DNA from 4 places in the Paraburkholderia sp. J69-1 genome. Region 1 is predicted to be linked to each of the others. Evidence: predicted binding sites of a transcription regulator. Region 1 holds the regulator's gene; each other region holds the start of a gene.
What was found. Region 1 encodes LexA, which represses DNA repair genes until DNA is damaged. Its sites were predicted from a motif close to ACTGTATNNNNATACAGT; they were not measured.

Region 1 (7,975 bases):
CAGCGCGCGGGCCAGCGCGATACGCTGACGCTGGCCGCCCGACAGCTCGGACGGATAACGCTGCGCAAGCCAGTCGAGTTGCACGAGCTTGAGCAGTTCATGCACTTTTTCGCGGATCTGCGCTTCGGACGGACGCTCGCCGCGCGGCTTCACGCGCAGGCCGAACGCCACGTTTTCGAACACCGTCATGTGACGGAACAGCGCGTAATGCTGGAACACAAAGCCCACCTGACGCTCGCGCGCACCAGCCGCGCCCACGTCCTGGCCTTGCAGCACGACCTGGCCTGCATCGGCATATTCGAGACCCGCGATCACGCGCAGCAGCGTGGTCTTGCCGCAACCGGAGGGCCCCAGCAGCGCGACGAGTTCGCCCGGCGGAAAGTCGAGCGAGACGTTGTCGAGTGCCGTGAAATCGCCAAAGCGCTTCTGCAAATTGCTGACGGTGATGCCCATGATTACAGCTCCTGTTGAAGCGATTGACGCGCTGCGCCGGTACGGGGCGCGGGTTGCGAATGGGTTGCGGACGACGAAGCATGCGCGGCCGCCGGGCCGGCAAACGCGGGCACATCGTCGTCGCGCAGTGCGGCGTTCATATGGCGCTCCGCGAGCAGCTTGAGGCCGAGCGTCACGAGCGCGAGCAGCGCCAGCAGCGAAGCCACGGCGAATGCGGCCGCAAAGTTGTATTCGTTGTAGAGAATCTCGACGTGCAGCGGCATGGTGTCGGTCTGGCCGCGGATGTGGCCCGAGACCACCGAAACCGCGCCGAATTCGCCCATCGCACGCGCGTTACACAGAATCACGCCGTACAGCAGACCCCAGCGGATATTCGGCAGCGTCACGCGGCGGAACATCTGCCAGCCCGAAGCGCCGAGCACGTGCGCGGCTTCTTCCTCGTCGTTGCCTTGCGCCTGCATCAGCGGAATCAGTTCGCGCGCGACAAACGGGAACGTCACGAAGATCGTCGCCAGCACGATGCCGGGCACCGCGAAAATGATCTGCACGTTATGGTCGGCGAGCCACGGTCCGAACCAGCCCTGCGCGCCGAACATCAGCACATAGATCAGGCCGGAAATCACCGGCGAGACCGAAAACGGCAAGTCGATCAGCGTGGTCAGCAGCGCCTTGCCGCGGAAGTCGAACTTGGCGATGGCCCACGAAGCAGCCAGGCCGAACGCGCAGTTCAGCGGCACCGCGATCCCCGCCGTGATCAGCGTGAGCTTGATGGCGGCGAGCGCATCGGGATCGGCGAGCGATTCGAAATAGAAGCCGATGCCCTTCGAGAGCGCCTGCCAGAACACCGCCACGAGCGGCACCACGAGGAACAGCGCGAGAAACACCAGCGCGATCGTGGTCAGCAGCCAGCGCACCCACGGCGCTTCGGTGACCGGGTCCGGTCGGCCAGCCTGCGGTTTGCGAACCGTCGAACTCATTGCACACCTCCCGTTGCCGCCTGGGCGCTTACCGGCGCCGCGCTGGCCGCGCCACGACTCGTGCGCCGCTGCAGATACCACTGCAAGGTGTTGATAAAGAGCAGCATGAGGAAGGACACGCACAGCATCACCACGGCCAGCGCGGTGGCGCCCGCGTAGTCGTATTGCTCGAGCTTGGTGATGATGAGCAGCGAGGTGATTTCCGACTTCATCGGCACATTGCCGGCGATAAAGATGACCGAGCCGTATTCGCCCAGCGCGCGCGCGAACGCGAGCGCGAAACCCGTGAGCAGCGCCGGCAGCGCGGCGGGCAGCACGACGCGGCGAAACGTCAGCCAGCGCGACGCGCCCAGGCACGCCGCGGCCTCTTCCTGCTCGCGCTCGAACTCTTCGAGCACGGGCTGCACGGTACGCACGACAAACGGCAGGCCGATAAAGGTCAGCGCCACCAGCACGCCCAGCGGCGTAAACGCCACCTTGAGCCCGAGCGGCTCCAGATATTGGCCGATCCAGCCATTGCCCGCGTAGACGGCCGCGAGCGAAATGCCTGCCACGGAAGTGGGCAGCGCGAACGGCAGATCGACGAGCGCGTCGATGACGCGCTTGAACGGGAACGTGTAGCGCACCAGCACCCACGCCAGCAGGAAGCCGAACACGGCATTGATGAGCGCCCCGCCGAGCGCGGAGAAGAACGTGAGGCGGTACGACGCGATCACGCGCGGCGACCACACGGCGCGCACGAACTGCGCCCAGTCGAGCGTCGCGGTCTTGAGGAAGGTCGCCGCGAGCGGGATCAGCACCACGAGGCTCAGATACGCCACCGTAATGCCGAGCGTCACGCCGAACCCGGGCAAGGCGCCAGGCTTCTGTAATCGGAACGTCGTCATGCTCTATCTCTTCACATGGGTTGCGCGGCGTCTTCTGCAACTTCAAGGCGTGCAGGCCGCTGCGCCGAAAGGCGCGCCTCGTTGGGCGCGCCTTGTTTTATGGTGCTTTTATGTTTGCTGCTTGCGGCTCGTATTGCAACTCTTACTGCGGCTGATAAATCGAGTCGAACACGCCGCCATCGGCAAAGTGCGTCTTCTGCGCGTTGGTCCAGCCGCCGAAGGTGTCATCCACCGTGTAGAGTTTGAGCTTCGGGAACTTCGCCGTGAGCGCCGCCGGCACCTTGTCCGAACGCGGACGGTAGAAGTTCTTCGCGGCGATCTCCTGGCCTTCCTCGCTATAGAGGAATTGCAGATACGCCTCGGCCTGCTTGCGCGTGCCTTTCTTGTCGACGACCTTGTCGACCACGGCCACCGGCGGCTCGGCCAGAATGCTCACCGACGGCACCACGATCTCGAACTTCTCCGGCCCGAACTCCTTGAGCGACAGGAAGGCCTCGTTTTCCCAGGCAATCAGCACGTCGCCGATCCCGCGCTGCACGAAGCTGGTGGTCGCGCCACGCGCGCCCGAATCGAGCACGCCGGCGTTCTTGTAGAGCTTCGTGACGAATTCCTTGGCCTTCTGGTCGTTGCCGCCCGGCTGGTGTTCCGCATACGCCCAGGCCGCAAGGTAGTTCCAGCGCGCGCCGCCCGAGGTCTTCGGATTCGGCGTGACGATCGACACACCCGGTTTGGTCAAATCGTCCCAGTCCTTGATGTGCTTGGGATTGCCCTTGCGCACAAGAAACACGATGGTCGAGGTGTACGGCGAGGCGTTATCGGGCAGACGCTTTTGCCAGTCCTTCGCGACGATGCCCTTGTTGGCCAGTGCGTCGATGTCCCAGGCCAGCGCCAGCGTCACCACATCGGCCTGCAGGCCGTCGAGCACCGAGCGCGCCTGCGCGCCCGAACCGCCGTGCGACTGCTTGATCGTGAGCGTTTCGCCGGTCTTGGCCTTCCACTGCTTGATGAAGGCTTCGTTGACCTCCTGGTACAGCTCGCGCGTCGGATCGTAGGAGACGTTGAGCAGGGAGGTATCCGCGTGCGCAGCCGGCGCCATCGCGACCATGCCCAGCAGCGGCGCCGCGCCGATAACCAGTTTTGCCGCCAGTGTCGTGAACCAGCCGCGCCCCGTAGTGCCTTGTTTCATCCCGCTTTCTCCGTGTTGTCGTGTGCCGTGTGGTGCTGCGCGCCACCGCGTTCTTGTCTGTGCGGCGATCGATGAAGGCCAGTCTAGCGATTGGCTTACATTATTAAAAATGATGTTTTTTCATTTTTTAATACGCAAAAGTGGTAAGCGCGGATAAATCGGCTGTCGGAGCACGTTTTCGTCCGTCAGACCATCGCAAAACGCCGTTGTAGCGCCACCCAAACGACAAACCTCAAGTAACACTTGAAAAGCGGCGAGTACTGTATAAAAATACAGCTACCTGTTCAAACATACAGTGTCGACATGACCAAACTCACCGCACGACAGCAGCAGGTTTTCGATCTGGTCCGCCGCGCGATCGAGCGCACCGGCTTTCCGCCCACGCGCGCCGAGATCGCTGCCGAACTCGGCTTCAGCTCGGCCAACTCCGCTGAGGAGCACCTTCGCGCGCTGGCGCGCAAGGGCGTGATCGAACTGGCTGCGGGCGCCTCGCGCGGCATCCGCCTGATGCCGGGGCCCGACGACCTGCCGCATCAATTCACGCTGCCGCACGCAAGCATCATGCAGCTCACGCTGCCGCTGGTTGGCCGCGTGGCCGCGGGTAGCCCGATCCTCGCGCAGGAACATATTTCGCAGAACTATGCGTGCGACCCGGCGCTCTTCTCGAGCCGCCCCGACTACCTGCTGAAGGTGCGCGGCCTGTCGATGCGCGACGCGGGCATCCTCGACGGCGACCTGCTCGCCGTGCAGAAGAAAGCCGAAGCGAAGGACGGCCAGATCATCGTCGCGCGTCTGGGCGACGACGTGACCGTGAAACGTCTGAAGCGTCAGCCCAACGGTATCGAGCTGATCGCCGAAAACCCCGACTACGACAACATCTTCGTCGCCGCCGGCAGCGCTGAATTCGCGCTCGAAGGCATCGCCGTCGGTCTGATCCGTCCCACCGAATTCTGATAATTCCGACCGCGCCTTGTCAGCGCCTGGTCCGCGCATCTTCTGGAGAGAGAGTCATGGAACGCCTTGCCCGCCTGTTGCCCTTCCGTCAATTCGGCCGTCTGCGCCATCTGCGCGGGATCGCGTCGTGTGCATTGCGCGACGCGCGCGCCTCGGCGGCAGCGCTCAATGGCTCGCTCTTCGAGAACACCGCTGAAGAGACGTACACGCCGGAACTGCCGCCCCTGCCGTCGGCACAACCTGCGTTCGCGCGCGTGTCGCTCAACAGCACGCTGAATACGGAACAGCCGGATCGCCGCGCGCCGGTGCGCGTCTATCACGGTCCGTCGCGCCTCATCATGGTCGGTACGATGGATGCGGTGTGCCGCGCGCTCGACCGTTGCATCGCCGAACAAACCGGCGACATGCCGGTGGCACTGGCGAAGTAACAAGCTGTTTCATGGGAAATTTTCTGGCGCGCGGGCGGTCAACACCCTGATTGAACTTTTGCCCCGTTCGCGCGGGGCCGCCCTGCCCGATGACCCATCCGACTGTCTCCACGCCTTCAGGCGCGTCCTCGAACTGGAAGAAACCCGTTGCGATTGCAGTCGCGGCGGTGGCCGTTGTCGCGGCGCTCGGCTATGGCTATGCGTCGCCGTACATCGCGCTCAACCACCTCAAGCAGGCGGCGGATGCGCGCGACGCCGTCGCGTTGAACGAATACGTCGATTACCCGGCGTTGCGCGTGAGTCTCAAGCAGCAGGTGGGCGAGATGCTGCAGGAGCGCATTCACGCGCAGCACAGTAGCAATCCGCTGTTGATGCTGGGCGCGGTGATCGGCTCGGCGTTGATCGGGCCGCTGGTGGATGCGTACGCGACGCCTGAAGGTGTGGCGGCGCTGCTCAATGGCATGCCGCCCACGGGCAAGCCCGGCGATCGCCCGGCACCGCCGCCGCCCGGGACGCAGGCTTCATCGGCACCGGCTGAAACAGCGCCGCCGGCGCAGCAACCCGCGCCCGCCAATACGGATACGTCGCAAGCGCCACCGCGTGCGCAAACCTCGGCGGGTTATCGCAGCCTCAATGAATTCGCCGTGACATGGCAGCGCAGCGCGAGCGGCGAGCACTATGCCGCCATCCTTCAGCGGCACGGGCTTTTCTCGTGGAAGCTTGCTGCGGTGGAATTGAACAACGCGAATGCCGGCAACGGCGCGGCCAATTAATCGAACGCCATTGAACCGCTACGCGCCCAGCCATTGCGACTGGGCGCATGTGAGTGCCTGTCACTGACAGAACACGGCGCGCCGTTACGCGGCCGCCTGCTGCTGCTTCTCTTCGGCTGCCGAAGAACACGCCACCAGAATGCTGCACGACACGCGATCGAGCAGCGGCGTAGTGCCCGCGCCCATCCACCAGCGCGACAGCCCCGTGCGGCAGCGATGCCCCACCACCACCAGATCCGCCTGGATTTCATTGGCCAGATTGGCAATTTCGTCGATCGGATGACCGAACGCGAAATGCCCCTGCGCGCGCACGCCGCGCTCGGTGAGCCAATCGACGCCTTCCTGCAGGATCTCGCGCGCCGTTTCCTCGAAGCGCCCGCACGCCACATCGGTCAGCAAACCGGCGCTTTGCGCGATGGTCGAACGCATATCCACCACCGAAAGCAGGTGCGTTTCCGCCTGCAGATCCAACGCCAGATCGGCGCCGCAGCGCAGCGCCTTGCGGCCCTCGCGCGAGCCGTCGTAACAGAGCAGAATCTTTTTGTAGCTCGCCATGATCGCTTCTCCCCACCCGCTCGAAGCGCAGGTTGTAACTGCATGATGGTGCGCCGCAATTCAGCGCGCAAGGGTTGGAAAACGCCAGGTAAGCGGACGACATGCATGCACCGTTCTGGCGCCTCGAAAGCCTTACGGCACGGGCTTTGCGCTGAATCTGGATGCTTGCCGTGACAGCCATTGCCGCAGCATCGGAATCGCGTTTGTGGCGCGGGCGCGCGCCACCTCGCGCGCGGCGATGCACTAGAATAGGCCGCCTTGCGACGTGCGACGCGTGCACCCCATGCACGCCCTGCGCACGATCGAAGGGACGCTTCAGGCGAACCCAAACCGACGATAAAACCGGAAAACGGTACGACATGCCCGCCATCGAATTCGAGCAGGTAATCAAACACTATGGAGACCGGACGGTCGTGAACGGCCTCTCGTTCAACGTCGTCCCCGGCGAATGTTTCGGACTGCTCGGCCCTAACGGCGCGGGCAAGACCACGACGCTGCGCATGCTGCTCGGCATTGTTTCGCCCGATGCGGGACGCATCAGCCTGTGCGGCGAGCCGGTGCCCGCGCGTGCGCGTCACGCGCGGGCACGCGTCGGCGTCGTGCCGCAGTTCGACAATCTCGATCCCGATTTCACCGTGCGCGAAAATCTGCTCGTGTTCGGCCGGTATTTCGGGCTTTCGGCAAGCGAGGCGAAGGCGCTTGTCGCGCCGCTGCTCGAATTCGCGCGCCTCGAAAGCAAGGCCGATGCGCGCGTGAGCGAGTTGTCCGGCGGCATGCGCCGGCGTCTCACGCTCGCCCGCGCGCTCGTCAACGACCCCGATGTGCTGGTGATGGACGAACCCACCACCGGGCTCGATCCACAAGCGCGCCACCTGATCTGGGAGCGGCTGCGCTCGCTGCTCGCGCGCGGCAAGACGATTCTGCTCACCACGCACTTCATGGAAGAAGCCGAGCGGCTGTGCAACCGCGTCTGCGTGATCGAGGAAGGCCGCAAGATCGCCGAGGGCGCACCGAAAGCGCTGATCGAATCGGAGATCGGCTGCGATGTGATCGAGGTCTATGGACCGGACCCGGCCGCGCTGCGCGACACGCTCGCGCCCTTCGCCAAGCGCACGGAAATCAGCGGCGAGACGCTGTTCTGCTATGTCGACGATCCCGCGCCCGTGCATGCGCAATTGCGCCCGCGCTCGGACCTGCGTTATCTGCATCGGCCTGCGAATCTGGAAGATGTTTTCCTGCGGCTGACGGGCCGCGAGATGCAGGACTAAGCCGCGGCATTCAGCCCCCAACGCACGCAGCGAAACCACCCAGCAGAACAGCCGATCACGCCATGCAGACACGCACTCAACCTCCGCCGCCCACGCGCCCCACCCGCCCCGCCCACCCGCCGCTGCGCGAGCCGCGCGCGGCCCTGCCCTCGAACGCGACGCACTGGATCGCCGTGTGGCGGCGCAACTATCTGGTCTGGCGCAAGCTCGCCATCGCGTCGATGTTCGGCAATCTCGCCGATCCGATGATCTATCTGTTCGGTCTGGGTTTCGGCCTCGGCCTGATGGTCGGGCATGTGGACGGCGTCTCGTACATCGCGTTTCTGGCGGCGGGCACGGTGTCGTCTTCGGTGATGATGTCGGCGAGCTTCGAGTCGATGTATTCGGGCTTTTCGCGCATGCACGTGCAGCGCACGTGGGAGGCGATCATGCACACGCCGCTCTCGCTCGGCGACGTGGTGCTCGGGGAAGTGATGTGGGCCGCCAGCAAGTCG
Region 2 (7,975 bases), on a different contig from region 1:
CAGTGGAGCGTCGTGAAGAACTCGAGCATGAATACGGGAACTGAAGGGAAAGTTGCGCTGCGCGCGTGCGGAAAACCGCGCGCCAAATAAAAAGCGAGGCAGCCATGACTGGCTCCCTCGCTTTTGTTCGGAAACCTCGTGAAAGGATTCCGCAAGCATATCAAAAAACGCCCGCCGCCCGCGCATCCGTGATGCGGCGAACGGCGGCGTATTTCGACATTACAGCACCGACTTCAGCAGACGGCCCATTTCCGACGGGTTGCGCGTGACCTTGATGCCGCACGCGTCCATGATTTCCAGCTTCGCTTCGGCAGTATCCGCACCGCCCGAGATCAGCGCGCCGGCGTGGCCCATGCGCTTGCCCGGAGGCGCCGTGACGCCAGCGATAAAGCCGACGACCGGCTTCTTCATGTTGCCCTTGATCCACTCTGCCGCCGTGGCTTCGTCCGGGCCGCCGATTTCGCCGATCATGATCACGGCGTCCGTATCCGGATCGTCGTTGAACATCTGCATGACGTCGATGTGCTTCAGACCGTTGATCGGGTCGCCGCCGATACCGACTGCCGACGACTGGCCAAGGCCGAGTGCCGTCAGCTGCGCAACCGCTTCATACGTCAGCGTGCCCGAACGCGACACGACGCCGATGCGGCCCTTGCGGTGAATGTGACCCGGCATGATGCCGATCTTCAGCTCGTCCGGCGTGATCGTGCCGGGGCAGTTCGGGCCGAGGAGCAGCGTCTTGCGGCCTTCGCGGCGCATACGGTCCTTGACTTCGATCATGTCGCGCACGGGAATGCCTTCCGTGATACAGATCGCCAGATCGAGGTCGGCCTCGACGGCTTCCCAGATCGCAGCAGCAGCGCCTGCGGGCGGCACGTAGATGACCGAAACGGTCGCGCCGGTGGCGTCCTTGGCTTCACGCACGTTGGCGTAAATGGGGATGCCTTCGAAGTCTTCGCCGGCCTTCTTCGGGTTCACGCCCGCGACGAACGCTTCGCGGCCGTTCGCGTATTCACGGCAGGCACGCGTGTGGAACTGACCGGTCTTGCCGGTGATGCCCTGCGTGATGACCTTGGTGTCTTTGTTGATCAGAATCGACATGTATTGACCTCTGTTCGCTTGACGCCGCGCGTCGCGCCGCCCGCTACGTGTTGCCAAGTAGAGCGGTCTTCGCGCCGGCACAGCGTCATTCGTATCCGCTGAAAATTACTTGCCTTCGGCAGCCGCGACAACCTTCTGCGCAGCCTCTTCCATGCTGTCCGCCGAGATGATCGGCAGGCCCGAGTCGGCCAGCATCTTCTTGCCGAGGTCCTCGTTCGTGCCCTTCATGCGCACGACGAGCGGCACCTTCAGGTCAACGGCCTTCGAAGCCGCGATCACGCCTTCCGCGATCACGTCGCAGCGCATGATGCCGCCGAAGATGTTGACGAGAATCGCCTTCAGCTCCGGGTTCTTCAGCATCAGCTTGAACGCTTCGGTGACCTTCTCGGTCGTCGCGCCACCGCCGACGTCCAGGAAGTTCGCCGGTTCGCCGCCGAACAGCTTGATGGTGTCCATCGTCGCCATCGCCAGACCTGCGCCGTTCACCAGACAGCCGATATTGCCGTCGAGCGAGATGTACGCGAGGTCGAACTTCGAGGCTTCGACTTCAGCCGGATCTTCTTCGTCCAGATCGCGGTAAGCGACGATTTCCGGATGGCGGAACAGCGCGTTCGCGTCAAAGTTGAACTTGGCGTCGAGGGCGATGACCTTGCCGTCGCCCGACACGTTCAGCGGGTTGATTTCGGCCAGCGAAGCGTCGGTTTCCCAGAATGCCTTGTACAGGCCTTGCAGGATCGCGCGTGCTTGCGGAATCGAAGCGGCCGGCACGCCGATCTTCGCGGCGAGGTCGTCGGCCTGCGCGTCGAGCAGACCGGTGTTCGGATCGACGACGATGTGGTGGATCAGTTCCGGATGCTTTTCGGCGACTTCTTCGATGTCCATGCCGCCTTCGCTCGAACCCATCAGCACGATCTTCTGGGTCACGCGATCCACGACGAGGCTGACATACAGTTCCTGCTTGATGTCGGCGCCTTCTTCGATCAGCAGACGGTTCACCTTCTGGCCTTCCGGACCGGTCTGGTGCGTGACGAGCTGCATGCCGAGAATCTGGTTCGCGTATTCGCGGACCTGTTCCAGCGTCTTCGCCACCTTCACGCCGCCACCCTTGCCGCGGCCGCCCGCGTGAATCTGGGCCTTCACGACCCACACCGGACCGCCCAGCTCTTCAGCGGCCTTGACCGCGTCATCCACCGAAAACACGGGCGTGCCGCGCGGTACCGCGACGCCGAATTTCCGCAGGATTTCCTTACCCTGGTACTCGTGAATCTTCATGCGTGATTCCCTTCAGTCTGAGAGTTGGAGTGAACTTCGTTTCCGCTGTTGTTATTCATGCGCGACGGCGTCGGCCTTGCCATCCTGGCGCGGCCCAGTGTCTTCGCGCACGCTGGTACCTGCCCCGCTACGCTCTTGCGAACGCGGCGCGTGGCCATACCAGCGCGGATAAAACTGCTTGACCGCCTCGCCGTCGAACCGCAGCGCGTGGCAGCGGCCGAGCTGGAAAGGCGGTTTTTCACCGGTGGCGGTGTCGTCGCCGGCGGTCTTGCCGTGGTCCGGTCCTGCGTCGTCGCCTGGATTGCCGTTCGAAACATCCCACACGGCTCCCACGAATGCCTGAACGGCGACAGTCGGCAACACGCCCAACATTTCTGTGAGATGCGTGCAGCCAGCCGTGCCGGCGAGCAGCCGGCCCGCTTCGCGGCGGAAATTCTGGAGGAGATTGAGCCCGATAAGGGCCCGATAGGCGGGATTGGCGTTCTGGCACTGACCGTCGTAAGGCACCCAGTCGGACGACGCTTCAGCGTCGACGACATTGAGCTTGCGATCGATCGTGATTCGAAGCCAGAGTTCATGGATCGGCAAACCATTGGGCCGGATACCGGATGCAAGCGGCACGTCGCGAGGCTTGTGATCCGTCAGGCACGCGTCGATATCCCAGAGGCCGTCTTCGCGCTCATAGGCGACCGCCCGGATAGCGCGCTGATGACGCAACTGGCGAGGCGCGGGCGGAGAGAGCGGCATACTAGGTAAGACCGGATTAGAAAACTTCTCGAGTTTAACATACCGGGTATTTGAGACAGCCACGATCTCGCACCCCCTCTAGAAGCTTGTTTCGAGACGTTTTTTGATCCTGGCGGATCATTTTTTCGATCAATCGCCCGAAAAGTCCTCCTCGATGCCTTTGAGGATCTTGCCGATGATCGACATCGAAAAACCGCGGGCGGCGAGAAAACGCGCCTGACGTGCGCGCTCGGCCGGCGTCTGCGGTAATTGACCATACTTCTTCTGCCAGACTGCACGCGCACGCGTGAGTTCCGTCTCGCGCAACTGCGAATTCACTTCCTGGATCAGTTCCTCACCGACAGCATGCCGCTTGAGTTCGCTGACGATGCGCCCCGCGCCCACGCGCGACGCACGGCGGTAGACGACGCTTTCGGCGAAACGCGCATCGGAAAGCCAGCCTTCGCGTTCGAGCGCGTCGAGCAGCGCTTCGAGTTCGTCGGCGTCTTCGGTATAGGTCATCAGCTTGCGCGAGAGTTCCGCGCGGCTGTACTCGCGGCGCGACAGATAGCCTAGCGCGCGGCCCTTGAGCGAACGCTCGGGGCGCTGCCTGTTCGCAGCAGCCGCGTTGGCCTTGCGCGCGGCGCGCATCGTGGAACTGCGCTCGTAACTGTCGCCGGTTTCTTCGCGGATTTTTTCGGCCGCGCGCGCAATGTCGTGCGCATCGAACGATTCGGAATCGTCGAAATCGTTGCTGCGGCGGGAACTGCGTGTGAATGACTGCGCGGTTCGCTGAGCGGTTGACCCGGAAGCCGCAAGCGGCGTGCGGCGCGATGCGCGTGCGGGTTCACCACTCGCAGCATTCGATACAGGCGATGGCGATGCATCGACAATGCCGGCGAGATCGGCAGGCGTATCGAAGAACGCCTCGAACGGCACTTCGAATACCGCGCCGCCTTCGTCGTCGAGTTCGGGCGTGGAGGAATGGGACAAAAGTTGAGGCTCGGAATGCACAAAGCCGCGATCGCCCGAATGGGCGTCGCGGCTTTGCGAGGTAATACAGGATGAATCGTGGGACCGGTCAAGGGAAGCGAAGGAGCGCCGGGCGGCGCTCCGTTCACCACTGCCTGCATCACGCAAACGCCCGGCTTCGTCCGCAGACGAAGCCTTCGCGGCCTGCGGCGGCGCCGAGGTCAATCCGCGCTTGCGCATCACAGTCGTGCTCCCCCTTAAGGGCCCGATTCAGGACTTATTCTTCGTCTGCGATTTCGACTTCGCCGGAATCCTTGACGCCATCCGGCATCGTGCTGACGCCGAGCGATTCGCGGATGCGGTTTTCGATCTCGCGAGCGATGTCCGTGTTTTCGCGCAGGAATTCGCGGGCGTTGTCCTTGCCCTGGCCAATGCGCTCGCCGTTATAGCTGTACCACGCACCGGCCTTGTCGACGATCTTGGCCTGCACGCCCAGGTCGATGATTTCGCCCTGACGCGAGATGCCTTCACCGTAGAGGATGTCGAACACGGCTTCGCGGAACGGCGGCGAGACCTTGTTCTTGACGACCTTCACACGCGTTTCGCTGCCGATGACTTCGTCGTTCTTCTTGATCGAACCGATACGGCGAATGTCCAGACGCACCGACGAGTAGAACTTCAGCGCGTTACCGCCCGTGGTGGTTTCCGGGTTGCCGAACATCACACCGATCTTCATACGGATCTGGTTGATGAAGATCACCATGCAGTTCGTCTTCTTGATCGTGCCGGTGAGCTTGCGCAGCGCCTGCGACATCAGACGAGCCTGCAGACCCGGCAGCGAGTCGCCCATTTCGCCTTCGATTTCAGCCTTCGGCACGAGTGCCGCGACCGAGTCGATCACGATCATGTCGATCGAGCCCGAGCGCACCAGTGCGTCCGTGATTTCGAGTGCCTGTTCGCCCGTGTCCGGCTGCGAAATCAGCAGTTCCGGCACGTTCACGCCAAGCTTCGAGGCGTACTGCACGTCGAGCGCGTGTTCCGCGTCGATAAACGCTGCCGTGCCGCCGATCTTTTGCAGTTCTGCGATCACCTGCAGCGTGAGCGTGGTCTTGCCCGACGATTCCGGACCATAGATTTCAACCACGCGGCCACGCGGCAGACCGCCAACGCCGAGAGCGATGTCGAGGCCGAGCGAACCCGTGGAGACCACCTGGATGTCCTCGACCGCGTCGCCGTCGCCGAGTCGCATGATCGACCCTTTGCCGAACTGCTTTTCGATCTGCGCGAGCGCGGCAGCCAGTGCCTTGCCCTTCTCAGCAGTCAGCCCAGCCGAGCCTTTCTTGCTATCTTCCATGAATCGTCCTTTGCTATGATGAACGGCGTCTGATGACGATGCACGCGCTCGCTTGAGACATGTTTTTGACACATGACGAGCGGTGCGCACGAACCCAGACACTGTATAAAAAAACAGTAGTTTTGGCAAGCACGTTTTCAACTAACGCGCACGCCGAAACCGCGAATTTCCGGAGACCGCCGTGCGCCGACCGTTCAGGCCCCAAGCCTGCGAACACGGCGCCGGTGCTGCGAAGCGCGCGCGGCAGCCACGTCGCGCTTCGAAGGCAACGCTTGCGCACCATGCGAATCCTCATTGCCGAAGACGACAGCATACTCGCGGACGGCCTCGTCCGATCACTCCGCCAGGCGGGCTATGCCGTTGATCACGTGCGTACCGGCGTGGACGCCGATACTGCCTTGTCGATGCAGTCTTTCGACCTGCTGATCCTCGATCTGGGCCTGCCGAAAATGCCCGGCCTGGAAGTGCTGCGACGTTTGCGCGCGCGCAATTCCAACCTGCCCGTTCTGATCCTCACCGCCGCCGATAGCGTCGACGAGCGCGTCAAAGGGCTCGATCTGGGCGCCGACGATTACATGGCCAAACCCTTCGCGCTCAACGAACTGGAAGCGCGCGTGCGGGCGCTCACGCGGCGCGGCGCGGGCGGCGGGCCGACCGTCGTGCGGCACGGCGCGCTGTCGTTCGATCAGGTGGGGCGCGTGGCGCACATCCACGAGCAGGTGCTCGATCTGTCGGCGCGCGAACTGGGTGTGCTCGAAGTGCTGCTGCAGCGGCTCGGGCGGCTGGTGTCGAAGGAACAACTGGTCGATCACCTCTGCGAATGGGGCGAGGAAGTCAGCAACAACGCGATCGAGGTCTATGTCCACCGGCTGCGCAAAAAACTGGAAACCGGCGGCGTGCGCATCGTGACCGTGCGCGGGCTGGGTTACTGTCTGGAGAAGGAAGCCAAGGAAACCGCGCAACCGGCTGCGCCATCGAGCGCCGCCACGCAGGCCGATTCACAGGCCGATTCGCCGCCCGCCATGCCGGCCAGCCACTACTTCAAATAGCCAGGCGCGACGATGGCCGAGCCCGCTCCCGCCGCGCGCAGCCAGCCGGCTTCGTCCGCCAGCCTGAACGCCGCATCGGCGCTATCCGGCGCGCTCGACGACGAAGCGCGCGACGCCCGCTACGCCAACCCCTTCGCCCCGCCCGACGAAGCCGAAGCCGCCGCCGAGGCGCGCCCGCGCTCGCTGTTCGGCGAAATCCTCGACTGGATGCTCGCGCCGTTGCTGCTGCTCTGGCCGATGAGCATCGCGGTTACCTATCTGGTCGCCAAATCCATCGCCAACGGGCCGTTCGACCGCGCGCTCGAAACCGATGCCTACGTGCTCGCGCGCCAGATCCATCCGGTCAACGGCGTGGCCGAACTGACGCTGCCCGATTCCACGCGCGACTTCCTGCGCGCCGATAACGTCGACAGCGTCTACTACCAGGTGCTCGGCAGCCGTGGCGAACTGGTGGGCGGCGACCGCGATATGCCGCTGCCGCGCGACGACGACCGCCCTTCGCCCGGCCTCGTGGAATTCCGCGACGACACGCTGCACGGCATCGACATCCGCGTGGCCTATACGACGGTCGAACCGCAGCATCTGTCCGGCTCGCAACCCGTGCTCGTGCAGGTGGCCGAAACGCTCGACAAGCGCCGCGCGCTCGCCAACGACATCATCAAGGGCGTGATCCTGCCGCAGTTCGTGATCCTGCCGCTCGCGATCCTGCTGGTGTGGTTCGGCCTGTCGCGCGGCCTCGCGCCGCTGCACGCGCTGCAATCGAACATGCGCATGCGCCGCCCCGACGATCTCTCGCCGCTCGAAGCGCGCCGCGCGCCGCCCGAAATCGAGCCGCTCGTCACCTCGTTCAACGACCTGCTCACGCGGCTCGAACAGAACATGGAACTGCAAAAGCGTTTTATCGCCGATGCCGCGCATCAGATGAAGACGCCGCTCGCGGGCCTGCGCACCCAGGCCGAACTCGCGCTGCGCCAGCACGCCTCGCCCGAGGTGCATCGCTCGCTCGAACAGATCGCGACGAGTTCCGAGCAGGCGGCGCGGCTCGTCACGCAACTGCTGGCGCTGGCGCGTGCCGAAAACCGCATGTCGGGGCAGATTTTCACGCCCGTCGACGTGACCGAAGTCGCGCGTCATGCGGTGCGCGACTGGGTTCAGCCGGCGCTCGCGCGGCAGATGGATCTGGGCTACGAAGGCCCGGAAGACGCCGATCAAGCGACCGCTGTTCTGGTCGACGGCAACCCGGTGATGCTGCGCGAAATGCTGTCGAATCTGATCGACAACGCGATCCGCTACACGCCCACGGGCGGGCGCATCACCGTGCGCGTGCGGCCCGAGCCCGCCGCGCGCGCCGTGCATCTGGAGGTGGAAGACACGGGCATCGGCATTCCCGTGGGCGAGCGCGAGCGCGTGCAGGAGCGCTTCTATCGCATTCTCGGCCGCGACGGCGACGGCAGCGGCCTGGGGCTCGCGATCGTGCGCGAAATCGCGACGATGCACGGCG
Region 3 (7,975 bases), on a different contig from region 1:
ATCGAACCTGCATCTAGCGCTTAGGAGGCACTTGTTCTATCCATTGAACTACAGGGAGCATCCAGTACTGCTGCGGGGCATGCGAGCCCCGACTCCGCCCAGCTGCCATGTTTCCCAAGTCACCCGTCATGGCGCGGAGTGCGCGCAGGGACGTAGCCCGCGCAGGCGCAAGAGTATAACAAACGCGATGCGGCGGGAAAATGGCGCTCGCGTGTCAATCGACACGCGACGATCCGCTTAGACCTTAAAACTCGACGACCGAGAATTCGGCCTTGCCCACATCGCACAGCGGGCAGCGCCAGTCTTCCGGGATATCCGCGAAACGCGTGCCCGCGGCGATACCTTCGTCGGGCAGGCCTTCTTCTTCGTTATAGATCCAGCCGCAGATCAGGCAGATCCAGCTCTTGTACTCGATGACTTCGCTCACAACACACCTTTGTTCATTGCAGTTCGCAGCCCGAAGCTGCGGATAAACCAGCCATATGGCCCCGTTTATCCGGGGCGAGGGCGACCCGCGATGTTACCGGAAAACGGCGGGCACACCGTTCGCGGGACTTTTGCGGGGCGATTGGCGTCACGTCGCATAGCGTATTCGCATCGCATCAAGCGATGTATTGACGATGGTTTGCGGCTGCGCGGCGTCGCGATGTCGGGTCATGATCGCGGTGTATGCTTGGCCGCGAGCCGATGCAATCGGGCAACCATCAATCGAGAGAACAGAGGAGCGAACCATGATGAAGAGGAACTGGCTGGCCGGCATGACCTTCGCGGCGTGTCTCGTGGCAAGCGGCGTCGCGCACGCCGAGGGCGTCTACTTCGTCGAGCCGAAGGACGGCGCCACCGTGAGCAATCCCGTGCACGTGAAATTCGGCATCGACGGCATGACGGTCGCGCCCGCCGGCACCGTCACGCCCAATACCGGCCATCATCATCTGCTGATCGACGGCCAGCCGCTTGCGCAAGGCACGGTCGTGCCGGTCAACGATAAATCGATTCACTACGGCAAAGGTCAGACCGAAGCCGATATCACGCTGCCGCCGGGCGATCACACGCTCACGGCGCAGTTCGCCAACGGCGCGCATCAGTCCTATGGCCCCGAGTGGAGCAAGACGATTACGGTCCACGTGAAGTAAGCGCAAGCGGGCGGCGCGGAGCCAGCCGTGCCGCCCGGTACAATACGGGCTTGCTCTCCAACGCAGGCCTCGGTTTCCATCCATGTCGCTTTACTCCATCTCCGACGCGCAACTCGCGTTTGGTCACGTCGCGCTGCTCGATCACGCGGACTTTTCGCTCGAAGCCGGCGAGCGCGTCGGCCTGATCGGCCGTAACGGCGCGGGCAAGTCGTCGCTGCTCACGATCGTCGCCGATCTCGCCCGTCCCGACGACGGCCTCGTCACGCGCCAGCAGAATCTCACGACCGTCTACGTGCCGCAGGAACCGGATTTCGATACCGATGCCTCGGTGTTCGATACGGTCGCCTCGGGCCTCGCGCAGGTGCGCGCGCTGCTCGACCAATACGATGTGGTCGCGCATGAGCTCGCGGAAACGCCCGAAGGCGCGGATCACGACGCGCTGCTCGCGCGCATGAACACGCTGCAATCGTCGCTGGACGCGCACGACGGCTGGAACTGGCGCACGCGCGTGGCCACCACGCTCGCGCAGATCGGCCTCGAAGGCGAAGCGCGCGTGGGCGCGCTCTCGGGCGGGATGCAAAAGCGCGTGGCGCTGGCGCGCGCGCTGGTGCTGCAGCCGGACGTGCTGCTGCTCGACGAACCGACCAACCACCTCGACTTTGACGGCATCCGCTGGCTCGAGGAACTGCTGGTTTCGCAGCGTTCGAGCCTGCTGTTCATCACCCACGATCGTGCCTTCCTCGATCGCGTGGCCACGCGCATCGTCGAACTCGATCGCGGCAAGCTGCTCTCGTATCCGGGCAACTTCACGCAGTATCAGGAGCGCAAGGCGCAGCAGCTCGAAGTCGAGCGCGTGGAAAACGCGAAGTTCGACAAGCTGCTCGCGCAGGAAGAAGTGTGGATTCGCAAGGGCGTGGAAGCGCGCCGCACGCGCAGCGTCGGACGTATCGCGCGTCTCGTGCAGATGCGTAACGATCGCGCCGAGCGCCGCAACGTGCAGGGCAACGTGAAGCTGGACGTTTCGCAGGGCGAGAAGTCGGGCAAGATCGTCGCGGAACTCACGGATGTGGTGAAGCGTTACGGCGATCGCACGATCGTCGATAAGTTCTCGGGCACGGTGATGCGCGGCGACAAGATCGGCTTTGTCGGCCCGAACGGCGCGGGCAAGACCACGCTGCTCAAGCTGATTCTCGGCGAATTGAAGGCCGACGAAGGCACCGTGCGCGTGGGCACGAATCTGCAGGTGGCGTATTTCGACCAGATGCGCGCGCAGCTCGACCTCGAAAAAACGCTGGCCGATACCATCAGCCCGGGCAGCGACTGGGTCGAGATCAACGGCACGAAGAAGCACGTCATGAGCTATCTGGGCGACTTCCTGTTCGCGCCCGAGCGTGCGCGTTCGCCCGTGAAGTCGCTGTCGGGCGGCGAGCGTAACCGTCTGCTGCTCGCGCGTCTGTTCGCGCGCCCGGCGAACGTGCTGGTGCTCGACGAGCCGACCAACGACCTCGATATTCCGACGCTCGAACTGCTCGAAGAACTGCTCGCCGATTACGACGGCACCGTGCTGCTGGTCTCGCACGATCGCGCGTTCCTCGACAACGTGGTGACGTCGGTGATCGCGGCCGAGGGCGCAGGGCGCTGGCGCGAATACGTCGGCGGTTTCAGCGACTGGCAGACGCAGAGCGCGCGCGCGCAGGAAATTGCCGAAGCGCGTGCGCCGAAGGAAGCCGCACCGGCCGCGGTTGCGCAGAAGGACGGCGCGGCGGCCCGCAACGCGCAGCGCAGCGTGAAGCTGTCGTTCAAGGAGCAGCGCGAACTGGAAGAGCTGCCGAAGAAGATCGAGGCGCTGGAGACGGAGCAGAAGACTATCGGCGCGCAGATCGAGGATGGCTCGATTTTCGCGAAGGATGCGAAGGAAGGCACGCGCATGACCGAGCGCTATGCAGCCATCGACGAGGAATTGCTCGTTGCGCTGGAGCGCTGGGAAGAGCTTGAGGCGAAGCGGAAGTGATGCTGGAGTAATACGGGAAAACGGTCTGATGAAGGCCGTTTTTTTTATGGCGTGGAACGATGGAGCGGGAATACACGCGTTCGTCCCAACCTTGCAACGAACAGTCCACCAACGCAGCTAACGAAAATCCCCCAACCACCCGCGCCAAACCCCTTGCGGCAAGCGCTTCATTCTACGCGACTCGCGTTCCAGGAAACCCCCTGGCCGAACGGCCGACCCCCAAGCAAATTGCCGCGCGGTCCCAAATCAGTACAATACCTCGCGAATACGGCGGACCGGGTTTGCGCGCCGCGCCTGCGCGCCAGGCGAGCAGCCCGTCCATGCCATTGTTTCGTCACGGTTTTTTTGAACACTCAACGCGTTTTCCCCGCAGATGTCCACAGCCTCTGTGGACAAGCGCGCGGACAACCCCCTGCGGATCACCATGTCAACGAAGAAGTCAAACGCTGCGAACGCTGGATATAGCGAAGCGTCGATCAAGGTGCTCAAGGGCCTCGAGCCCGTCCGGCAACGGCCGGGCATGTACACGCGCACCGAGAATCCGCTGCACATCATCCAGGAAGTCATCGACAACGCCTCGGACGAAGCGCTCGGCGGCTTCGGCCGTCGCATCACGGTCACGCTGCACGCGGACCAGTCGGTTTCCGTCGAAGACGACGGCCGCGGCATTCCGTTCGGCCTGCACCCGGAAGAGAAGGTGCCGGTCGTCGAAATCGTTTACACGCGCCTGCACGCGGGCGGCAAGTTCGACAAGGCCGCCGGCGGCGCCTACACGTTCTCGGGCGGCCTGCACGGCGTGGGCGTCTCGGTCACCAATGCGCTCTCCAAACGCCTCGACGTGACCGTCTGGCGCGACGGCAAGGTCGCCGAACTCGGTTTCTCGAACGGCGATGTCGTCAAGCCGCTGAGCGTGCGCAACGCCACGCGCGAAGAAAAGAAGACCGGCACGCGCGTGACCGCGTGGGCCGACCCGAAATATTTCGATTCGCCGAATCTGCCGCTTGGCGAGCTGCAACGCCTGCTGCGCTCGAAGGCCGTGCTGCTGCCGGGCGTCGAAGTCGAACTGATCAACGAAAAGACCGGCGAGCGCCTGAGCTGGAAGTATGAAGACGGCCTGCGCGGCTATCTGCTCGAAGGCATGGGCGGCGCCGATCTGCTGATCCCGCTGTTCGAAGGCGAGCGCTACGCCGACGGCCGCACCAACGACGACACGTTCGCCGAAGGCGAAGGCGCCGCGTGGGTCGTGGCGTGGTGCGAGGAAGGCCCGCTCACGCGCGAGTCCTACGTGAACCTGATCCCCACGCCCGCGGGCGGCACGCACGAAAGCGGCCTGCGCGACGGTCTGTTCCAGGCCGTGAAGAGCTTTGTCGAGCTGCACAATCTTCAGCCCAAGGGCGTGAAGCTGCTGCCCGAAGACGTGTTCGCGCGCGTGTCGTTCGTGCTGTCGGCCAAGGTGCTCGATCCGCAATTTCAGGGGCAGATCAAGGAACGCCTGAACAGCCGCGACGCCGTCAAGCTGGTGTCGTCGTTCACGCGCCCGGCGCTCGAACTGTGGCTCAACCAGCATGTCGAGCACGGCAAGAAGCTCGCCGATCTCGTCATCAAGCAGGCGCAGGCGCGCACCCGCGCGGGCCAGAAGGTCGAGAAGCGCAAGAGTTCGGGCGTCGCTGTGCTGCCCGGCAAGCTGACCGACTGCGAAGCAACCGATATCGCGCGCAACGAACTGTTCCTGGTCGAGGGCGACTCGGCGGGCGGATCGGCGAAGATGGGCCGCGACAAGGAATATCAGGCGATCCTGCCGTTGCGCGGCAAGGTGCTGAACACCTGGGAAACCGAGCGCGACCGTCTCTTTGCCAACAACGAAGTGCATGACATTTCGGTGGCGATCGGCGTCGATCCGCATAGCCCGGACGAGACCGTCGATCTCTCGAATCTGCGCTACGGCAAGATCTGCATTCTCTCGGACGCGGACGTCGACGGTTCGCACATCCAGGTGCTGCTGCTCACGCTGTTCTTCAAGCACTTCCCGCAACTGATCGAGCGCGGTCATGTGTATGTGGCGCGCCCGCCGCTGTTCCGCGTCGATGCGCCCGCGCGCGGCAAGAAGCCCGCGCAGAAGCTCTACGCGCTCGACGAAGGCGAACTCGAAGCGATCCTCGACAAGCTGCGCAAGGACGGCGTGCGCGACACGCAATGGTCCATCAGCCGCTTCAAGGGTCTCGGCGAAATGAGCGCCGAACAGCTCTGGGACACGACGATGAACCCCGACACGCGCCGCCTGTCGCCCATCCTGCTCGGCGACCTCGACTACGAGGCCACCGTCGCGCGCATGACGATGCTGATGGGCAAGGGTGAAGCGGCTTCGCGCCGTTCGTGGCTCGAAGAGAAGGGCAACGAAGTCGAAGCGGATATCTGATCCGCACCTTCTGCATAACTGCCCACACAGATTACGGACTGACTGAAAAACATGGACGATCTTTTTGTTGAAGCGAATGGCGCCGAAGGCGGCGACTCGCTCACGCTCGGCCACTACGCGGAACGCGCCTACCTCGACTACGCCGTGAGCGTGGTCAAGGGCCGCGCGCTGCCCGACGTCTGCGACGGCCAGAAGCCGGTGCAGCGCCGCATCCTGTTCGCGATGAACGAAATGGGCCTGGGCGACAACGCCAAGCCCGTGAAGTCGGCGCGCGTGGTCGGCGACGTGCTCGGTAAATACCACCCGCACGGCGACCAGTCGGCCTACGACGCGCTCGTGCGTCTGGCTCAGGACTTCTCGATGCGCTATCCGCTCATCGACGGTCAGGGCAACTTCGGTTCGCGCGACGGTGACGGCGCGGCGGCGATGCGTTACACGGAAGCGCGCCTCACGCCCATCGCCAAGCTGCTGCTCGACGAAATCGACATGGGTACGGTCGATTTCATGCCGAACTACGACGGTTCCTTCCAGGAACCGAAGACGCTGCCCGCGCGTCTGCCGATGCTGCTGCTCAACGGCGCATCCGGGATTGCCGTGGGTCTGGCCACCGAAATCCCTTCGCACAATCTGCGCGAAGTGGCGACGGCGGCCGTGGCGATGATCAAGAATCCGAAGCTGACGCACGCGGAGATCATGGAGCGTCTGCCGGGGCCCGATTTCCCGGGCGGCGGCCAGATCATTTCGAGCGAAGCGGAAATCGCGGCGGCGTATGAAACGGGCCGCGGCAGCCTGAAGGTGCGTGCGCGCTGGAAGATCGAAGAACTCGCGCGCGGCCAGTGGCAACTCGTTGTCACCGAACTGCCGCCGAATACCTCGGGCCAGAAGGTGCTCGAAGAAATCGAGGAGCTGACCAACCCCAAGCTGAAGCTCGGCAAGAAGACGCTCACGCCCGAGCAGTTGCAGAGCAAGCAGACCATGCTCGGCCTGCTCGACGCGGTGCGCGACGAATCGGGCAAGGCCGCGCCGGTGCGTCTGGTGTTCGAGCCGAAGACCAGCAAGATCGATCAGGGCGAGTTCATCAATTCGCTGCTCGCCAACACGAGCCTCGAATCGAACGCGTCGCTGAACCTCGTGATGATCGGCGCCGATGGCCGTCCGCGTCAGAAGGGCATCAGCGAGATCATCGGCGAGTGGATCGGCTTCCGTTTCGCCACGGTCACGCGCCGCACGCAGCATCGTCTCACCAAGGTCGACGACCGCATCCACATCCTCGAAGGGCGGATGATCGTCTTCCTCAATATCGACGAAGTCATCCGCATAATCCGCGAATCGGACGAGCCGAAGTCGGCGTTGATGAGCGCGTTCGGTCTGTCCGAGCGTCAGGCCGAGGACATCCTTGAAATCCGTCTGCGTCAGTTGGCGCGGCTGGAAAAGATCAAGATCGAGAAGGAACTCGCGGAACTGCGCGACGAGAAGGCGAAGCTCGAAGAGCTGCTGGCCAACGAGTCGTCGATGAAGCGCCTGATCGTCAAGGAAATCGAAGCCGACGCGAAGCAGTACGGCGACGATCGCCGCACGCTGATCCAGCAGGAAAAGCGCGCGACCTTCGAAGTGCGCGTGGCGGATGATCCGGTCACGGTGGTGGTGTCGCAGAAGGGCTGGGTGCGTGCGCTCAAGGGCCACGGTCTGGATCCGCAAAGCTTCACGTTCAAGGCCGGCGACGGTCTGTACGCGGCGTTCCTGTGCCGCACGCCCGACACGCTGATCGCGTGGGGCAGCAACGGCCGCGTCTATTCGGTCTCGGTGGCGCAACTGCCGGGCGGTCGCGGCGACGGCGTGCCGGTCACCTCGCTGATCGAACTCGAAGCGGGTTCGCATCTGCTGCATTACTTCGCGGCGAGCGCGGATCAACCGCTCCTGCTGGCATCGAGCAACGGCTTTGGCTTTATCGCGAAGATCGGCGACATGATCAGCCGCGTGAAGGCCGGCAAGGCCTTCATGACGATCGACGAAGGCAGCGTGCCGCTCACGCCGATGCCGATGGTGCCGGACGCGCTCCAGGTGGCGTGTCTGTCCTCGGGCGGCCGCGTGCTGGTGTTCGGCCTCGACGAGATGAAGACGCTTTCGGGCGGCGGTCGCGGCGTCACGCTGATGCAGCTCGAAGACAAGGAAACGCTGCTGCAGGCGCTGGCGATCAGCGCGGCGGGCGTGGTGCTCGAAGGCACGGGCCGTGGCCAGAAGCCGGGCGAAGACCTGATGTCGGGTCCGGTGCTGGCGCCGCAGGTCGGCAAGCGTGCCCGCAAGGGCCGCGCGCCGGACTCGAAGCTCAAGGTCATCACGGGCATGCGTCCGGTGTTGCCGCGCTAGGTCGCATCTCGCGACCCGCATCGGCATCTAGCCAGCCAGAGCACGAGC
Region 4 (7,975 bases), on a different contig from region 1:
ATCCTGCTCGATATCGTGCGCGATCTGAAGCGCCGCGGCGTGGCCTGCGTCTACATCTCGCACAAGCTCGATGAGGTCGAAGCCGTGTGCGATACGGTCAGCGTGATCCGCGATGGGCGGCATGTGGCGACCGAACCGATGGCTTCGCTCACCACGGACCGCATCATCGCGATGATGGTGGGGCGCGAGATCAAGAATCTCTTTCCGCGCGAGCCGCACGAGATTGGCGAGGTGGTGTTCGAGGCGCGCAATGTCACCTGTTACGACGTCACGAATCCACGGCGCAAGCGCGTCAACGATGTGTCGTTCGCCGTGCGGCGCGGTGAGATTCTGGGCGTGGCGGGACTGGTGGGCGCCGGACGCACGGAAACCATGCAGGCGATCTTCGGCGCGTATCCCGGCAACTGCACGGCGACGGTGTTGCTCGACGGCAAGCCGTTGAAGATTCGCGCGCCGCTCGACGCGATTCGCGCGGGCATCGCCATGGTGCCCGAGGATCGCAAGCGCCACGGCATCGTGCCGCAACTGGGCGTGGGGCACAACATCACGCTCTCGGTGCTGGAGCGTTTTGCAAGGCACGGCCGTATCGATACCGCCGCCGAGCTCGACACGATCCGCACGGAAATGCAGCGTCTTTCGGTGCGCGCGGCCAATCCGATGCTGTCTATCGCGAGTCTCTCGGGCGGCAATCAGCAAAAAGCCGTGCTGACCAAGATGTTGCTGACCGAGCCCAAAGTGCTGATTCTCGACGAACCCACGCGTGGCGTCGATGTCGGCGCGAAATACGAAATCTACAAGCTGGTGTTCCAGCTCGCGAAACGCGGCGTGGCCATTGTGATGGTGTCGTCCGAATTGCCCGAAGTGCTGGGCATCAGCGATCGCGTGCTGGTGATTGGCGAAGGCGAGGTGCGCGGCGATTTCGCCAACGACGGCCTCACGCAGGAACACATTCTCGGCGCCGCGATCCAGAGTGCGCGCGCCCAATCTCTTTCAGCGAGTGCAGCATGACCCCTGACGTCACGACTCAAGGCGCGCGCGACGAGCAACTGGCCGGCGGCAACCGTCTCGGCCTGCGTTTCCAGCAACTGTTCGCGCGCTACAAGATTCTTGCCCTGCTGCTGGCCGTGGCCGCGATCTGGGTGTTTTTCTCGGTGCTCACGCACGGCGCGTTCGTCACGCCGCGCAACGTGTCGAACCTGCTGCGGCAGATGTCGATCACCGGCATGCTCGCGTGCGGCATGGTGTTCGTCATTATCGCGGGCGAGATCGATCTTTCGGTGGGCTCGCTGCTGGGTCTGCTCGGCGGCGTGGCGGCGATTCTCGATGTGAACCGTCACTGGCCGATTGGCGTGACGGTGCCGGCGGTGCTCGCGCTCGGCGTGCTGGTGGGGCTGTTCAACGGCTGGTGGTCGACGTATCGGCGGGTGCCGTCGTTTATTGTCGGGCTGGGCGGCATGCTGGCGTTTCGCGGCGTGCTGCTGGGGATTACCGGCGGCTCGACCATCGCACCTGTTTCGGATTCCTTTGTATTTATCGGGCAAGGCTATTTGCCGCGTATTGCCGGCGATGTGCTCGCGTTTGCGCTGTTCGTGCTGCTTGCCGTGCTGACGGTGCGCCAGCGTGCGAACCGCCGCCGCTATCAGTTGAGCGTGGTGCCGCTCTGGCAGGACGGCGTGAAGATCGTCGGCGCGGGGGCGATCGTACTGGCTTTCGTGCTGATGCTCGACAGCTACGGCGGCATTCCCGTGCCGGTGTTGCTGCTGCTCGCGCTGCTCGGCATCTTTACGTGGATCGCTACGCAAACCGTATTCGGCCGCCGCATCTATGCCGTGGGTTCGAATCTCGAAGCCACGCGTCTTTCCGGCGTCAATACGAACCGCGTGAAGCTGGCGATCTTCGCGCTGATGGGTCTGATGTGCGCGGTCGCCGGAATCGTCAATTCGGCGCGGCTCGCGGCGGGTTCGCCTTCGGCGGGCACGATGGGCGAACTCGATGCGATCGCTGCATGCTTTATCGGCGGAACGTCGATGCGCGGCGGTTCCGGCACCGTCTACGGCGCGCTGATCGGCGCACTCGTGATGGCGAGTCTGGACAACGGCATGTCGATGCTCGATGTCGACGCCTACTGGCAGATGATCGTGAAGGGCGGCATTCTTGTGCTGGCCGTGTGGGTCGATGTGGTGTCGGGGTCGAACCGCCGCTGAGTTTTTGTCTGATGTGAAGCGGTGAGCCCAACGGGCGGGACGCGCATCCCGCCCGTTTTCTTTTGCACTTTTCTCGCCGCAACAAGCCGGTTGAAAGCGCGTTGACACGTGTTGCGGCTTCGGTACGTGGCGTGCGGATTCCAGCCACAATCGATTCGTCGTGTGCCTCCAGCGCATCGTCCCGCTTCATGCTGCCGGAGCTGCCACCGCCTGCCGCGGCGCCGCACGCTTCGCGCAATCCGCGTGGTCGTTTGCTGGGCCTCTATCTGTGCGACGCGCTGCCGCCTGTCACTTTTCCGACGCATTCATGCAATGCGCCGTGCCGTTTCGCATCGACAAGATCGCCGTGCCCGCCGATATTCCCGAAGCGAAAGCCGCGAAGAAGGGCAAGGGCGATGGCAAGGCCGCGAAACCCGACGTGAAGCAAGTCGCCCCGGAAATTGCCGCCGACGATCTGGAAGGCGATCCGCCTCCGCCGCCGCCGAAGAAAAATGGCAAGGGGAGCGGCAAGTCGAAATCGGCGTGATTCAAGTTCGATGTGAGCGCAGCGCCATTCGTGGCGCTGCGTTTTTTATCGACGGAATTAATATGGATTCCGTATCAATCAGGCGTCACGCGATATCCCACCATGCAGGCAGCAAGGCGCGCACATCGGGCCGCGCGAACCGGTCGTCCAGCAGATGCACCACGCCGCTATCGTGTTCGCTGCGGATCACGCGGCCGGCTGCCTGCACGACCTTGCGCAGGCCGGGAATCAGATAGGTGTAGTCGAAGCCCGCGCCGTACAGCGCGTCCATGCGCTCGCGCATCGCTTCGTTGACGGCGTTGACCTGCGGCATGCCCAGCGTTGCGATAAACGTGCCGATCAGTCGCGTGCCCGGCAGATCGATGCCTTCGCCAAACGCGCCGCCCAGCACCGCGAAGCCAATGCAGCAACCGCCTTCCACGAAGCGCGCCACAAATGCCTGCTGCTGTGCTTCGTCCATCGTGCGCGACTGCATCCATGTATCGATGTGCGCGTGACGCGCAACGAAGACATCGGCGGCCTGCTGAAGATAGTCGTAGCTACTGAAGAAGCAGAGGTAGTTGCCGGGACGCTGCGCATATTGCCGCGCGATCCGCTCGACCAGCGTGTCGAGCGAGCGTGCGCGATCCTTGTAGCGCGTCGAAATATCGCGCGCGATCTGCACATCGAGTTGCTCCGCGCGAAACGGCGTGCCGATTTCCACCTGCACCGTGTTCGCGTGCAGGCCGAGCATATCGGCGTAAAAATGCGCGGGCGAGAGCGTGGCGGAAAAGAGCGTCACGCTATGCGCGGCGGCCACGCGCGGGCGCAAGGCGTTAGCGGGCACGAGATTGCGTATGCACAAGGTCGAACGCGTGCGCTTGCCCGCATGACCGGCCAGGGGCGTGACGTCGAAGATCGATTGCGTATCGAAGCGTTCGGCGAGACGCAGGAAATGCAGCGCGTCGAAATAGAAGCGTTCGAGATCGGCGTCGCGCACCAGCGCGGGTTCCGCAAGCTGATCGCCGATGCGGGCAATCACGTCGCCCAGCGCACCGATCAGGCCGTCGGGCAGCGTATCGCTTGCGCGCCACGCATCGGGCGAAAGCGCGTTCTGTGCGTTCCAGTGACGCGCGAGTCGCGTGAGCGCGCGCTTGACCTGCGCGCTCGCGGTACGCCGCACGGCATCCATGCGCGTCTGCACGAGTTCGGCGGAATACATCGCGCGGGCGCGCTCGGGCAGATTGTGCGCTTCGTCCACCAGCAGGCTCATGCGCCACTGGTTGTGTGCGCCGAGCATGAACAGCATCGCGCTCACGTCGAAGTAATAGTTGTAGTCGCCGACGATCACGTCGCTCCAGCGCGCGAGTTCCTGGCCGAGGTAATACGGGCAGACCGCGTGTTCGCGCGCGACTTCGCGCAGCGCGTCGCGCTTGAGATGGACGCGGGCGAGCGCGGCTTCGCGGGCGGCGGGCAGGCGGTCGTAGAAGCCGCGCGCGAGCGGGCACGACTGGCCGTGGCACGCGAGTTCGGGATGCTCGCAGGCCTTGTCGCGCGCGACGAGTTCGAGCACGCGTAGCGGCAGCGGCGCGTTGGTTTCGTCGCTTGCGTCGTTCTGTGCATTCGCGAGCGTGTCGAGCGCATCGAGCGCGAGTTGCCGCCCGGAGCTTTTCGCGCTCAAAAACAGCACCTTGTCGATGCCGCCGCGCGCGCAGGCCTTCAACTGCGGAAACAAGGTGCCGATGGTCTTGCCGATGCCCGTCGGCGCCTGAGCGAGCAGACAACGGCCTTGGGTGGCCGCGCGCCAGACCGCCTCGGCGAGATCGCGCTGGCCCTGACGAAAGCTCGGATGCGGCAGCCGCAGCGCGGCAAGCGCCGTGTCGCGCGCGGTACGATGCGCGCTTTCCTGCTCGGCCCATGCGATAAAGCGCGCGCATTGCGCTTCGAAATCCGCACGCAACTGCCAGGCGCTGGCCTGCTCGACGAGCGCCGTTTCGCGCCCCGAACCGATGTCGTAATACACCAGCGCCAGTTCGAGCGCATCGAGGCCAAGCTTCTCGCACATCAAGGCGCCGTACACGCGCAACTGCGCCCAATGCAGCGCGCGCTGGTTCTCGCGCATGGCGTCCAGATCGCCGCGATAGGTCTTGAATTCTTCGAGCCGCTGCCGCGCGGGATCGTAGCCATCGGCGCGCCCGCGCACGGTCAGTGTGCCGATGGTGCCGCTCAGGGCGATTTCCGTTTCATAACCGGCAGGCCGGCGCGCGGCGATAGCGGCGTGACCCGCGCGGCCTTCGCTCGCATCGGGCGAGGGCGTGAAGCGCAGATCGAGGTCGCCGCGTTTGGCGGTGAACTCGCAAAGCATGCGCACGGCGACGGTGTAACTCATGGCGCGATCACGGCTTCCTGCGCGATGTCCTCGCTTGCCCAACGCGCCTGCAATACCGTCACCGGCATGCCGTGCGCGGCGCAGTAGGCGAGCCAGCGGCGCTGGTTGTCCTGCAGGCGATCGCCAGGCCCTTTGACTTCGATCAGTTCGTAGCGGCGCTCGCGCGGCCAGAAGCGCACGAGATCGGGCAGGCCCGAACGATTCGCAGCCGGCTCGCGCAACAGGCGCTCGAACCACAGACGCAGATGCGCGGCCGGGAAGCAGTCGAGCGCCAGCGCGAGCAGGGTGTCGTCGAGCGTGCCCCATGCGACGAAGGGCGCCTGCGTGCCGTATTTATCGGCGAAACGCTGCGCGATGGTGTGGCGATACGTGCCGGTTTCGAGTTCGGCGAGACAGGCGTCGAACAGCGCCGCGCGGCGCGTAACGAAATCGGCGGCATGCAGATCGGCGGGGCCGCGCTGGAACGGGTGGAAGAACGCGCCCGGCAGCGGCGCGAACAGCGCGGGCCAGCACAACAGGCCGAACAGGCCCGTAATGAGCGTGTTTTCGACGTAGAACACGGGCGCTTCGGCGTCGCTGCCGGCGAGCGCGAGGCGAGCGGCTTCTTCCACGCGCAGCGGCCGGTGCGCGGCGGGCAGCGTCAGTTCGATGAGCGAGTGATCGGGCGCGGCGGGCTGGCTGCGTGACGTCGCGCGGCGGCGCGTCAGACGGCCGAGCGTGCGCGCCGCGCGCTGCGCCTCTTCTTCGTTCGCGGGCGCTTCGGCAATCGACTGGGCGAGCGCGCAGGCCGCGTCGCGCTGTCCCAGTTGCTCGAGCACGCGCACGCGCCGGTAACGCGATTTGGGGTGGCCGCAGTCGAGATAGGCGCGCATCGCCAGCGCCGCTTCGCCCAGCCGTTCGGCCGACTGGCCCGCCGCGTGGCGCACACGGTCGTGGCGCGCGCGCAGCCAGGCGTTGTGGTGCGTGTGCGCGGCAAGCGCGTCGAGAGCATCGAGCGCGGTGGCGATGTCGAGCGCGCCTGGATCTTCGGGCGCGACATCGAAAATCGCGCGGCAATCGCGCAGGGCCAGATACGCGTCGATATCGGCGCGCTGCTGGAAGGCCCGCGAGGCGCTGTCGAGCGGCACCGGTTCGTAGCGGTAGACGCCCAGATCGGCGAGCACGAATTCGGACCAGTCCTGATCCAGATTGCCGAAGAACATCAGGCGCAGACGTTCGCACAGCGGCGCGGCGACGAAGTCGAAAACCGTATCCGCCGTGGCGGGAAACCACGCGCTCCAAAGACGTGCGGCGGGCGCGGCGGCGCCGAGCGCGTCGAGCGTGGCCGCGCGTGTGGCGGTGCGCGGGTTCAGGGCGATCAGGTCGGACGTGGCGGCTTCGCCCTGCGCGACGAGCCGCGCAGCGAGCGTCTGCAATTCTGCCTTGGTCACGAGCGCCGCAAGCGCGTCGAGCGCGAGTTCCGGCGTCGCGTCGAGCCAGCCCGCCTCGATCAGCGGCGCGGCCGCCGCGCGCGGGCAGCCGATCTCGGCGTAATCGAGTTTGCTCGCGCGAAAGTGCGGGCCCTTGCGCATCAGCATGCGCACGAACAGCGCCCGCGCCGCGAGCGGCAGGGCGCCGAATTCCTGCGCGAAACGGCGTTCGGCGTCGTCGAACAGGTCGGCGCAGCGCGCGTCGAGCCAGCCGAGCGCGCGCTCGAAATTCGCCAGGTAGTAGAACGGATCGGGGGAGTCGGGGAGCACGCGCGGCACTGTATGGATATACAGCCGCGATGATAGCAGGCCCGCGCGCTTCGCTGCCGGCGGGGCCGTCCGGCGTAGATCGGCGTCGGGCGGGCCGTAAGCTACAATTGGCGCAGCCTGAAAACCGGATCGCGCTGCACGCGCGACTACAGTGACAAAACAGCGACAAGAGCGATGAACAAACGGAATGCCTGTCTCGTCGGCCTCGCGGCCGGCGCCACCCTGCTCGCGGGCTGCGTTGCGCAGTACCAGAACCCCAGCGCCTGCGAACAGGAGATGCGCAGCCGCCTCGCCAGTGCGTCGCTGGGCGACTTCTCCGTCACGCACACGGCGGTGGCGTATCGCGGCAAGCGCGTCGTCATCGAAGGGCAACTCGAACGCGGCATGATTCCGGCTTCGGGCGTGCTCGGGGCTTCGGAAGCGCTCGCGGTGGGCGGCATGCCGAATGCGGGTTCGCCGGCGGTGGCGTCGTCGGGGGCATCCGCTGCATCGGCTTCGTCCAGTGCGGCTGGCGTGACGGGCAAGCAGCACGCTGCGGTTGCCGTGCCGGCGTCGGGCGCCTCTGCGGTCAGCGCGGCTTCGGCGCCGAAGGTCGAAGAGCCCAAACCCACCACGCCGCTTGGCATCCTCGCTGTGAAGCTCGGCCTGCACAAAGCGCCGCCGCCTGGCGCCGCCGCGGAATGCCAGTACGACCGCACCGGCGCGCTCACCGCGTTCCACTGGCTTTCGCCAGCCGCGCTTGCGAAGACCACGCCCGCAACGCCCGCATCCGACGCGCAGGCCGAATAAGCCGAAGTCAGCACAGGTCACTACAGGCCAGCGCCCCGCGCGCATTCAGAACGCGTAGTACGGCCCCGTGCCTGCGGGTGTCGTCTGCGCCTGGATGGCGGTGTAGACGCGCCGTCCGAAGAAGAACGGCAAGCCCCAGCCGAATGCGCTGCCGTTGTAGCCCGCAAGATTGTTGAACGCCCAGTTGCCGGTCGCGAACAGCGACGTCGCATTCGCAACCGACAGCGAAGCGGGCGCGGCCACGCCATCCACGCCCTTGAGCGTCGCGGCCAGGCTCTGCGGCGAACTCGGGCAGAACCACACGCCGCAGCGCGTGAGCGTCGCGTTCGCGAAGAAGAAGCCGTTCGAA

Region 2: a site for LexA is predicted at 5,526-5,543, ahead of recA (recombinase RecA). Genes of this name have one in related genera too.
Region 3: a site for LexA is predicted at 3,481-3,498, ahead of U5A67_RS02445 (DNA topoisomerase IV subunit B). Genes of this name have one in related genera too.
Region 4: a site for LexA is predicted at 6,845-6,862, ahead of U5A67_RS19880 (VRR-NUC domain-containing protein). Genes of this name have one in related genera too.

Annotation. Positions count from the first base shown of each region.
Region 1 covers NZ_CAJMZG010000011.1:163,831-171,805, reverse strand. The annotation lists gene U5A67_RS21635 (sulfate/molybdate ABC transporter ATP-binding protein) at 1-453, opposite strand, end outside; gene cysW (sulfate ABC transporter permease subunit CysW) at 456-1,430, opposite strand; gene cysT (sulfate ABC transporter permease subunit CysT) at 1,427-2,317, opposite strand; gene U5A67_RS21620 (sulfate ABC transporter substrate-binding protein) at 2,460-3,503, opposite strand; gene lexA (transcriptional repressor LexA) at 3,807-4,457, shown strand; gene U5A67_RS21610 (hypothetical protein) at 4,514-4,885, shown strand; gene U5A67_RS21605 (DUF2939 domain-containing protein) at 4,975-5,658, shown strand; gene U5A67_RS21600 (universal stress protein) at 5,743-6,213, opposite strand; gene nodI (nodulation factor ABC transporter ATP-binding protein NodI) at 6,573-7,481, shown strand; gene U5A67_RS21590 (ABC transporter permease) at 7,544-7,975, shown strand, end outside.
Region 2 covers NZ_CAJMZG010000012.1:158,350-166,324, reverse strand. The annotation lists gene U5A67_RS22735 (TerC family protein) at 1-29, opposite strand, end outside; gene sucD (succinate--CoA ligase subunit alpha) at 220-1,101, opposite strand; gene sucC (ADP-forming succinate--CoA ligase subunit beta) at 1,207-2,373, opposite strand; gene U5A67_RS22720 (DUF2889 domain-containing protein) at 2,425-3,120, opposite strand; gene recX (recombination regulator RecX) at 3,250-4,038, opposite strand; gene recA (recombinase RecA) at 4,349-5,425, opposite strand; gene U5A67_RS22705 (response regulator transcription factor) at 5,707-6,474, shown strand; gene U5A67_RS22700 (sensor histidine kinase) at 6,487-7,975, shown strand, end outside.
Region 3 covers NZ_CAJMZG010000001.1:531,330-539,304, forward strand. The annotation lists tRNA gene U5A67_RS02425 (tRNA-Arg) at 1-58, opposite strand, end outside; gene U5A67_RS02430 (rubredoxin) at 245-427, opposite strand; gene U5A67_RS02435 (DUF4399 domain-containing protein) at 732-1,133, shown strand; gene U5A67_RS02440 (ATP-binding cassette domain-containing protein) at 1,216-3,144, shown strand; gene U5A67_RS02445 (DNA topoisomerase IV subunit B) at 3,569-5,560, shown strand; gene parC (DNA topoisomerase IV subunit A) at 5,612-7,927, shown strand.
Region 4 covers NZ_CAJMZG010000010.1:146,321-154,295, forward strand. The annotation lists gene xylG (D-xylose ABC transporter ATP-binding protein) at 1-1,008, shown strand, start outside; gene U5A67_RS19865 (sugar ABC transporter permease) at 1,005-2,204, shown strand; gene U5A67_RS19870 (hypothetical protein) at 2,524-2,730, shown strand; gene U5A67_RS19875 (ATP-dependent DNA helicase) at 2,816-5,098, opposite strand; gene U5A67_RS19880 (VRR-NUC domain-containing protein) at 5,095-6,837, opposite strand; gene U5A67_RS19885 (hypothetical protein) at 7,012-7,626, shown strand; gene U5A67_RS19890 (DUF3443 domain-containing protein) at 7,672-7,975, opposite strand, start outside.